DNA from 3 places in the Nesterenkonia aethiopica genome. Region 1 is predicted to be linked to each of the others. Evidence: predicted binding sites of a transcription regulator. Region 1 holds the regulator's gene; each other region holds the start of a gene.
What was found. Region 1 encodes HrcA, which represses chaperone genes, less so after heat shock. Its sites were predicted from a motif close to TTNGCACTCGNNNNNNNCGAGTGCNAA; they were not measured.

Region 1 (3,272 bases):
ACGAGCTGGGGCTTCACCGCCTGCCAGACATCCACATAGGGGTGGCCCAGTACTGTCACGTTTCCGGCCGCCCCCGGCATGGACATGGCCTCGGCCGCAATGCGGCTCTCCTTGGAGCCCGGGACGAGGTGGTCCAGCAGCACACCCACTCGACGGTCCCGGCTCGGTCCGAACTCCCGCAGGGCCCCGACGAGGTCGTCCGCGCCGTGCAGAGGTTCGACGACGACTCCCTCGAGCCGCAGGTCCTCGCCCCAGACCTTCTCGACCAGTTCGGCGTCATGGGTGCCCTCCACCCAGATCCGGGAGGCCCGGGCGACTCGTGCCCGGGCGCCCTCCACAGCCAGCGAGCCCGATGCGGTGCGGCGGGGGCCCTGCGGGGCGGTGCGAGGCTTCGGCGGGACCAGCTCCACCGGGGCGCCGTCGTGCAGGAACCCGTGCCCCAGTGGGAAGGCCCGGCTGCGGCCGTGGCGGTCCTCCAGGCGGACCACGCGGATGCCGCCGGCCGCCTCCACACCCACCACGGCACCGACCCACCCCGACTCGGTCTCCTCCACCACGGTGCCGTGGTCGGCGGGGAGCGGCGGGACCTCACGGTACTGGGCGCGACGCCGTTCGGCCATGTCCGCGGGGCCCCAGGCGGACCAGTCGGTGGGGAAGTGAGGAGATGTCACAGCCCGGGAGCCTAGCAGCGGCGGCGCCGACTTCGGCGGATCCCGACGACACGCGCTAGAATTGGCACTTGTCGCAGGAGAGTGCCAATCGCCGCCGGGAGAGGAGACCAGCGATGTCTGACACCCGTCGCCTGCAGGTGCTGCGTGCGATCGTGGAGGACTACGTCCAGACCCAGGAGCCTGTCGGGTCCAAGGCGCTGGTGGATCGCCACAACCTCGAGGTCTCTCCGGCCACCATCCGCAATGACATGGCCTTCCTGGAGGCCGAAGGCCTCATCGCGGCCCCACATACCTCCGCGGGCCGGATCCCCACCGACCAGGGGTATCGGCTCTTCGTGGACCGCATCACCGAGGTCCGTCCGCTGTCGCGGGCCGAGCGTCGCGCGATGGACATCCTGGTGGAGGCCGCAGACGACCATGACGCCATGCTGGAGCAGACCGTGCGTCTGCTGGCCATGCTCACAAACCAGGTCGCCGTCCTGCAGCACCCCCAGCAGTCCACGGCGCGCATCCGGCACATCGAGGTCCTGTCCATGGGGCCGCTCAAGGTGCTGGTGGTCGTGATCCTCTCCTCCGGGAAGGTGGAGCAGCGGATGGCCACACTGCCGGAGCCTGTGGACGACGATTCGCTGCAGGTGCTCGGTCAGCGGCTCGCCGGGGAGCTCCACAACCGGTCCGCCTCGGCGCTGCCGCTGCCGGTGGACCGCCTGCTCGGCTCGGTCGAGCCGTCGCTGCGCTCCAGCCTCGCGATCGTCGCCCACACGGTGGAGGCGGTGCTGGAGTCCGGACGGGTGGATCGCATCATCATGGCCGGCACTGCTAACCTCGCCAGGTCTGACCGCGACCTGGGCCCCTCGCTCGGTCCCGTCCTGGAGGCCCTCGAGGAGCAGGTGGTCCTGCTGCGCCTGCTCACCGAGATGGAGCAGGACCGCCGTGGCCTCTCCGTGCGGATCGGTCATGAGACGAGCCATGACTCGCTGTCCGAGACCTCGGTGGTCGCTGCGGAGTACGCGGTCGGCGACGGCGGCGACGCCGCGAAGCTCGGCGTCGTCGGGCCCACACGCATGGACTACGGCTCCACCATGTCGGCGGTGCGAGCCATGGCACGGTACCTGTCCCGGATTCTCTCTGAAGGGTGAGAAGTGACTGACTACTACGAGGCGCTCGGCGTGAGCCGAGAGGCGTCGACCGACGAGATCAAGAAGGCGTACCGGAAGAAGGCGCGCAGGCTGCATCCGGATGTGAACCCCTCGGAGGACGCCGCCGATCAGTTCAAGCTCATCGGACGCGCCTATGAGGTGCTCTCCGACCCGGAGAAGCGCCGCAACTATGACGCCACCGGTGACGAGAACGGCCGGTCGCCCTTCGGCGGCGGATTCGGGGGAGGGAGCCAGGGCTTCGGCGGCTTCAGCGACATCTTCGAGACGTTCTTCGGCGCCGGAGCCTCGGGTCCGGCCTCCCGCACCCGGCGCGGCCAAGACTCCCTCATCCGCGTGCGGGTCGATCTCAAGGACGCCGTGTTCGGCACCACCAAGGAGGTGGAGATCGAGACGGCGGTCACGTGCTCTGTCTGCCATGGCTCGTGCACGCGGGAGGGGACCAGCCCGACGACCTGCCCCGACTGCCACGGTCAGGGCCAGGTCCAGCGGCCCATGCGCTCCATCCTGGGCACCGTCCTGCAGACCGAAGCCTGCGCCCGGTGCTCCGGCTTCGGCAGCATCATCGAGGACCCGTGTCAGGAGTGCGACGGACAGGGCAGGGTGCGCGAACGCCGCACGCTGAAGGTCAAGATCCCCGCCGGCGTGGACAAGGGCAACCGCATCCACCTCGCCGGGGAAGGGGAGGCCGGACTGGCCGGCGGGCCGCACGGCGACCTGTTCATCGAGGTGGACGTCCGGCCCCACGACGTCTTCACCCGACGCGGGAACGACCTGCACGCCACCGTGTCCATCCCCATGACGGCCGCCGCCCTCGGCACCACGGTCAGTCTGGAGACCTTCGACGGGACCGAGGAGATCGAGGTCAAGCCGGGCACGCAGTCGGGCGAGGTGCTGACGCTGCGGGACCGCGGTGTCGCGCACCTGCGCGGCGGCGGCCGCGGTGCGCTGAAGGTGCATCTGAAGGTCGAGACCCCCACCAAGCTGACCGATCGCCAGCGCGAGCTGCTCCGTGAGCTGGCCGCCGAGCGTGACGAGGAGCTGGGGGAGTCCACCACGGAGCACCGGGGGATGTTCGCCAAACTCCGCGAGGCCTGGGACAGCCTGTGACAGCTCCGCTGTTCCACCTGGCGCCGGGACGGCTCGACGGCGTCTCCTGCGGCGACCACGTCCGGCTCGACGGCGCGGAGGGCCACCACGCGGCCACGGTGATGCGCCTCGAGGTCGGGGAGGAGGTCCACCTCTCCGACACGCGCCGGCTGCGGGTCACCGGATCGGTGGTCGAGACGGGGGCCGGTGTGCTGACGGTGGAGGTCTCCGCCGTCGAGGAGGAGCCCGACGAGCGTCCCCGTCTTGTGCTGGTCCAGGCGCTGGCGAAGGACCGCCGGGATCTGCAGGCGATCGAGTCCGCCACGGAGCTCGGCGTGGACCGGATCGTGCCGTG
Region 2 (3,272 bases), on a different contig from region 1:
CCGGCGACGATGCCCTCCTCGAGCGCGGCACGCGTGGAGGACACGGCGTCCTCGATGCGGTGCTTGCGCTCCTTGAGCTCCACCTCGGTGGCCGCACCGACCTTGATGACGCCGATGCCGCCGGCCAGCTTGGCCAGCCGCTCCTGCAGCTTCTCACGGTCCCACTCGGAGTCGGTCGCGTCAGCCTGCGCCTTGATCGTGGCGGCACGGGCCTCGACGTCCTCCTTCGAGCCGGCGCCGTCGACGATGGTGGTGTTGTCCTTGGTGACGGTCACGCGGCGTGCGGAGCCGAGCACCTCGGTGCCCACCTGGTCCAGCTTCAGACCGAGGTCGGGGGAGACCACCTGGGCGCCGGTGAGGATCGCGATGTCCTCCAGCATGGCCTTGCGGCGGTCGCCGAAGCCCGGAGCCTTGACAGCCACAGCGTTCAGGGTGCCGCGGATCTTGTTCACCACCAGGGTGGAGAGCGCCTCGCCCTCGACGTCCTCGGCGATGATGAACAGCGGCTTCTTGGACTGCAGCACCTTCTCCAGCAGCGGCAGGAACTCCTGCATGTTGGAGATCTTGCCCTGGTGGATGAGGATCTGGGCGTCCTCCAGCACGGCCTCCTGACGGTCTGCGTCAGTGACGAAGTGCGGGGAGAGGTAGCCCTTGTCGAACTGCATGCCCTCGGTGATGTCGAGCTCCGTCGACGTCGTGGAGGACTCCTCGATGGTGATCACGCCCTCGGTGCCCACTGCGTCGAAGGCGCGGGCGATGAGCTCGCCGACCTCGTCGTTCTGGGCGGAGATCGCGGCGACGTGGGCCACCTGGGGGCCCTCGACGTCGCGGGCGTTGGTCTTCAGACGCTCGGTCACCGCGGTGACGGCGGTCTCGATGCCGCGCTTGATCTCACCCGGAGCGGCACCGGCGGCCACGTTGCGCAGGCCTTCCTTGACCAGGGCCTGGGCGAGCACGGTGGCGGTGGTGGTGCCGTCGCCGGCGACGTCGTTGGTCTTGGTGGCGACCTCCTTGGCGAGCTGAGCGCCGAGGTTCTCGTAGGAGTCCTCGACCTCGATCTCGCGGGCGATCGTGACGCCGTCGTTGGTGATGGTCGGTGCGCCCCAGGACTTGTCCAGGACGACGTTGCGGCCCTTGGGGCCCAGCGTCACCTTGACGGTGTCGGCGAGCTTGTCGATGCCGGCTTCGAGTGCCTTCCGGGCGGCATCGTCGAACTCAAGCTGCTTTGCCATATGAGTTGCTTCCTTTGCGAGTCAGATGCGGGTCTCGAGAGGTGTGCGGAGGATCCGCGATCACTTCTCGACGACAGCCAGGACGTCGCGGGCGTTGAGGACGAGGAACTCGTCGCCGCCGACCTTGACCTCGGTGCCGCCGAACTTGGAGTAGATGACGACGTCGCCCTCGGCGACGTCGACCGGCACGCGGTTGCCCTTGTCGTCGACACGGCCCGGGCCCACGGCCACGACCTCGCCCTCCTGGGGCTTCTCCTTGGCGGTGTCCGGGATCACCAGACCGGAAGCGGTGGTCTGCTCAGCTTCCAGGGGGCGGACAACAATACGATCCTCGAGGGGCTTGATGGAGACTGACACGTCAGTACTCTCCTTTGCGTGATGTCGAATCGGGTCTGTTCACAGGCCCGGGCCGCGCGTCGTGTGACGCCGACGCCGTGCCCCAGGCCGGGGTTGTTGCGCGCCTTGGGAGTGACCGATCCGTCGTCGCGGTGCCGGACGGCGCCCCTTCAGGCCTTCGGCGCCGGTGACGCCGACGCCGCATCAGCACTCGATGGCCTCGAGTGCCAACACAAACTTTAGGACGGCCTTAGCACTCGGTCAAGCAGAGTGCTAAGGCCGTCCCTGTGACGTGCCGGACTGCGGGTCCGTGGCCTTCCCTGAGGGACCTGCTCAGCGGTACACCCCAGGGTTGGCGCGGCGATGCAGCCCAAGCTTGAACCCGACGCCGGCGGCGACGACCACGGCCGCGCCGAAGACCCAGCCGGAGAGCGCCATCGCCTGGGTCCCGGAGAGCAGTACGCCGATGGTGCAGCCCAGCCCGATCATCGAACCCCAGCCCAGCAGGACTCCGCCGATCACCGCGGTGAGCGAATTCCAGCCGGTCAGCGGCTCCACCTTGACCCGGCGCCCCGGCAGCGCGGCGGCCAGCGAGGCCAGCACGATGCCGGCGATCAGCCACCCGTTGGTGGTGATGGTGTGCACCACCACCGCCACGCAGCCGGCGAGGCGCTCGTCCAGGCCTGGCATGAAGTTCGGCAGCAGCCCGGCGGCGTCCATGCCGGTGCGGGTCAGTGAGGAGATCTGGCTGGTCACGCCCAGCGGCTGGTCCTTGTAGTAGGCCAGCACGGCCAGGATCCCGACGGCGGCACCGGTGGCCAGCGCCGGCCAGCGCTTGAAGAACACGAGGCGGCGGACCTCGGTGGCGTCGACCACGCGGTCCCCGCGGCCCGTCACCGGCGGGTTCCACCGCAACAGCCAGATCCCGAGTCCGACCAGCACGCCCAGCTGCAGCACGACCGCGGTGGTGTAGCCGCTGCCGGCGGGCAGCCAGGGGACCGGCGCCCCGGCGATGAACCCGGAGTACATGGTGTCCCAGGAGAGGAATCCCGCACCGAAGCCCAGCACGACGCCGACCAGCGCCGGCAGGGAGCGCAGGTGCCCTTCCGGGAGCCGATACAGGTGCCCGGCGATGCAGCCCCCGGAGATCACCATCCCGAGTCCGAAGGCCAAGCCGGCGATCACCAGCGCCAGGGAGACCGGAGCGATGTGGGCGTCCGAGGGAATGGTGCCCCCGGTGGGGTTGGACACACGCATGGAGAAGACGACGGCGTAACCGATCATCCCCACGGCGATGGAGACCAGCACGGCGTAGAGCCCGCGCGAGTCTCCCTTCTCGAAGAAGTCACGGAACACACAGAAGAAGCAGTAGCGGCCGCGTTCGAACAGGATGCCGAGGCCGGCACCGATCAGCAGGGCGAAGGCGGCGTTCGATCCGCCCAGGCCCTCGCCGTCGGTGATGGTCAGCCAGCCGGCCAGTCCGAGCAGCAGCGCGGCCACGGCGAGTGCGACGGACGTGCGCACCGTGTCCGCCCGGGTCCAGCCCAGGGGACGGTCGGCACGGACCGAGACGGAGCCCGGTCCGCCGGAGTGGCGGACGGGCTCCGTCGAGGTGGTCTCAGCGGTGGTGCTCACGAGCCGCCGCTGCCCCACAGGCCGGCACGCTGGTCGGTGTTGTTGGCCACCGGCACGCCCACCGAGTTG
Region 3 (3,272 bases), on a different contig from region 1:
CGGCCCCGGCCTCGAAGGGGGCGTCAGGCTCCGGAGGGCCTGACCCTGACCGGAAGTCGCCCCTGAGCGCGCGGGATCGATGGATCCTGGAGCAGCGCCCACCCCACTGGGACTGAGTCCTCGACGCTGGTGGGGTGTTCCTCCACAGGGCCGTCGCGTGCGGCGCTGACACGCGCGACGATCCACACCCTCGCCCGACGTTCTCGTCGTGTGGGTCTGTGAGCGGCAGGGTGGAGGGCATGACGCTCACCGCAGGACCTGCTCGCCTCCCACCGCCGCCGCGCCCCGGCGGATCCGCCGGACCCGCCGACTCCCGCAGCGCGGTCGCTGCCCGACGATCCGCGGGGACCGCTGCCGGCGCGATCACGCGGCGGAGCCGTCGTGCACAGGCCCAGAGACCGGGATCCCCGACGCCGCCCCGTTCAGGCGTCCGACGTCGCCCTCCACGGGTGGCGCGCAGGCTGCGCGGAGGAGGCTTGGGCCTCAGGCTGCGGCGTCTGCGGTTTCCCTTGGCGCTGCTCTGCGCGCTGGGTGCGGTGCTGGCCGGGCTCGCCGCGGGTGTGGAGTCCCGTGGGGAGACGGCGACGGCGGTGCGGGTGACCCAGGATGTCTCGGCCGGGGATGAGTTGACGGCCGCGGTGCTGGAGGAGGTCTCGGTGGACGCCGAGGCCGTACCGGGCGAGGAGCCGGTCCGCGTGGAGGATCTGCTGGGCCGCCAGGCAGCCGTCCCTCTGCCTCGCGGGGCGATGGTCCTGCCGTCGCAGCTGGTCGGCCCGGGGCTGCTGGCGGGCCAGCCCGAGGACCATGTGGCGGTGCCGGTGCGCCCGGCGGACACGGCGCTGGTGGGGATGCTCAGCCCGGGCCAGCGGGTGGATGTGATCCTCTCCTCCGAGTCGCTGGAGGACGGCACCTCCTCGCGGACCGTGGCCCGTGCCGCGCCGGTGCTGTGGGTCCCCTCAGGCGAGAGCGACGACTGGTTTCCGCAGGCCGGCGACGCCGGCCAGGTGGTGGTCGTCGGGGTGGATCCGTCCACGGCCCAGGACATCGCGCAGGCAGCCCACGAGGGGCGTTTGCATCTGAGCCTGGTGGGGTGAGGGCAGGCCCGACGTCGAGGGCCGGTGCCTCAGTCGGCCGTGGCGGAGGCCGCAGCGGGCTTGGGCGCCGAGGAGGAGCTGGAGGAGGGGCTGGAGGACGACTCGGAGCTGGAGGAGGAGCCGCGCGAGTCGGTGCGGTAGAAGCCCGACCCCTTGAAGGTCACCCCCACGCTGCCGAACTTCTTGCGCAGTGTGCCCGAGCACTCCGGGCACACGGTCAGCGAGTCGTCGCTGAACGACTGGACGATGTCGAAGGCGTGGCCGCAGGCCTTGCAGGCGTAGGAGTACGTGGGCATCGGATTCCTCAGTCAGGGGACAGTCGGCAGGCTCACCGGTCGGGTGCCGCCGCATGGACATCTGCCGACCACTGATTCTATACCGCCGCGAGGCACCGGCGGGTCAGCGGAGTCTGCGGAGCCCCTCGGGCGTCACCACCGCGTCGACCGCGAGGTCATGGGGCTCCACGGGGAAGGACCCGGCTGGCAGGACCTCTTCCGGTCCCACCACCGCCCAGGCGGACACCTGCTCACGCAGGTCAGCGGCCTCCACTTCGGCGAACATGCGGTCGTAGTAGCCGCCGCCCTGGCCCAGGCGATGCCCGGAGGTGTCCACGGCCAGGGCGGGCAGCAGCATCTGCAGCGGGCCCTCGGCCAGGACGTCACTCAGCGTCTGAGCGTGGCCGACCGGTTCGTCCAGAGGCAGCACAGGGTGGCGTCGTGTCTCGGACTGCGCGGCCCAGCTGACCCATTCCAAGCGGGGCACCGGGTCGTCCGCGACGCGGGGGAGCAGCACCTGGCCTCCGCGGCGCAGATGCCGGGTCAGGAACGGCCGGACATCGGGTTCGTGGGCCATCGGAAGATACGCGGCCACGCGTGCCCGGGCCGGCACATGCTCCTCGAGCACCCGTCCCAGAGCATCCGCGCGGCGAGCACTCTCGGCGACGTCGAGGGTGCTGCGGGCTGATCGGATCCGCGCCCGGGCCGCCTTCTTGGCCTCTGCGATCTCACTCATGGGCCCACCCTACGTCCTGGTCCAGACCACAAGACGGCGGCGGGCCGAGCGCTGTCCCCGGTGCGGGGACGACCACCGATAGAAACCGCCGTCGCGATTCATCAGGGAGACGCATCCCGACACGAGGGACACAGATCCAGCGGCCCAGGTTCAGTTCCGCGGGTGAAGCTCGCCACGCATCTGGTCGGCCAGAGCCGCGTACCGCGGACGGAACGCGTAGACGCACAGCAGACGCAGCAGGCTGGCCTGCTCATAGACCGCCACGGCGTCCTCCACGGGAGAGTCCAGCACCCGGGACAGCTCCGCAGCCGTGCCGTCCACCGCCAGGAGGACCGTCTCGGCCTGGCCCGTGCTCCAGACGCCTTGACGACGGCGCCAGGTCGCATGCGCCCGCAGGTTCCCCAGGTCCAGCGCAGGGTCGGCGAGACAGGCGGTGTCCACGTCCAGCAGCCCCGGCCCCTGGTCGGCGGACCAGAGCACCTGCTTGTCGTGCAGGTCCCGGTGGGCGGGCCGCGGGGTCATCTGCGGCAGCCTTTGCAGTGCGACGGCGGTCGACTCCACGGCTTCGATGAACAGCTCCGCCTCCGCCTGGCCCGTCCGCAGCACCGGCATGGCCTGCTCCGTCCAGCGGCGCAGCACACCGATCTCGTCTCCCGGGGCATGTACCGGCAGCCCGGATGCCGGGACCGGGCGGAGCACCGCCTCGCGCCACGCCTCCAGGACCTCGCCCCAGGCCCGGGCCCAACCGGGTCCTGCGGCGGCGTCGTCCTCACTGACCTCATGCAGTCCCGCGCCGGCCAAGGAGGCGAACGTCACGGAGGACTCGTCATGAGTGAGCACCCGCGGGGTGCGGAAGGGGCCGTCGAAGGTCGCCGCGCGCGCCACGCCGTCGAGGATGCTCTGGGCACGACCGGGCCGCACCAGTTTGCGGAACTCCACGGCCGAGCCGTCCTGGTGACCCGACGTGGTGCCGTCCGGGCTTCGGCGCACCACGGCCCGTCGACCCGGCCGATGAGAGACGACGACGGCGCCGGGGCCACGCAGCTCCGTCAGCTGCGGCAGTCGCGGGTCGCTCCACGCTTCGAAGAGCTCCAGAACTCCGGTCCCGCTGTGATACCACCCGGCGCGCAGCGCTCCGGAGGTGTCAAGGGCCTCCACCGCAAGTCG

Region 2: the regulator HrcA is predicted to act here: its motif matches at 1,819-1,845, upstream of groES (co-chaperone GroES).
Region 3: the regulator HrcA is predicted to act here: its motif matches at 1,414-1,440, upstream of ABD658_RS10560 (FmdB family zinc ribbon protein).

The regions. Positions count from the first base shown of each region.
Region 1 covers NZ_BAAAVT010000004.1:150,431-153,702, forward strand. Annotated here, with positions in the region: gene ABD658_RS04065 (DUF3097 family protein) at 1-620, opposite strand, end outside; gene hrcA (heat-inducible transcriptional repressor HrcA) at 785-1,810, shown strand; gene dnaJ (molecular chaperone DnaJ) at 1,814-2,938, shown strand; gene ABD658_RS04080 (16S rRNA (uracil(1498)-N(3))-methyltransferase) at 2,935-3,272, shown strand, end outside.
Region 2 covers NZ_BAAAVT010000007.1:19,850-23,121, reverse strand. Annotated here, with positions in the region: gene groL (chaperonin GroEL) at 1-1,232, opposite strand, end outside; gene groES (co-chaperone GroES) at 1,293-1,589, opposite strand; gene ABD658_RS06355 (YeeE/YedE family protein) at 1,902-3,203, opposite strand; gene ABD658_RS06350 (sulfurtransferase) at 3,200-3,272, opposite strand, start outside.
Region 3 covers NZ_BAAAVT010000013.1:6,027-9,298, forward strand. Annotated here, with positions in the region: gene ABD658_RS10550 (hypothetical protein) at 1-116, shown strand, start outside; gene cpaB (Flp pilus assembly protein CpaB) at 477-1,094, shown strand; gene ABD658_RS10560 (FmdB family zinc ribbon protein) at 1,124-1,390, opposite strand; gene ABD658_RS10565 (5-formyltetrahydrofolate cyclo-ligase) at 1,494-2,105, opposite strand; gene ABD658_RS10570 (phosphotransferase family protein) at 2,256-3,272, opposite strand, start outside.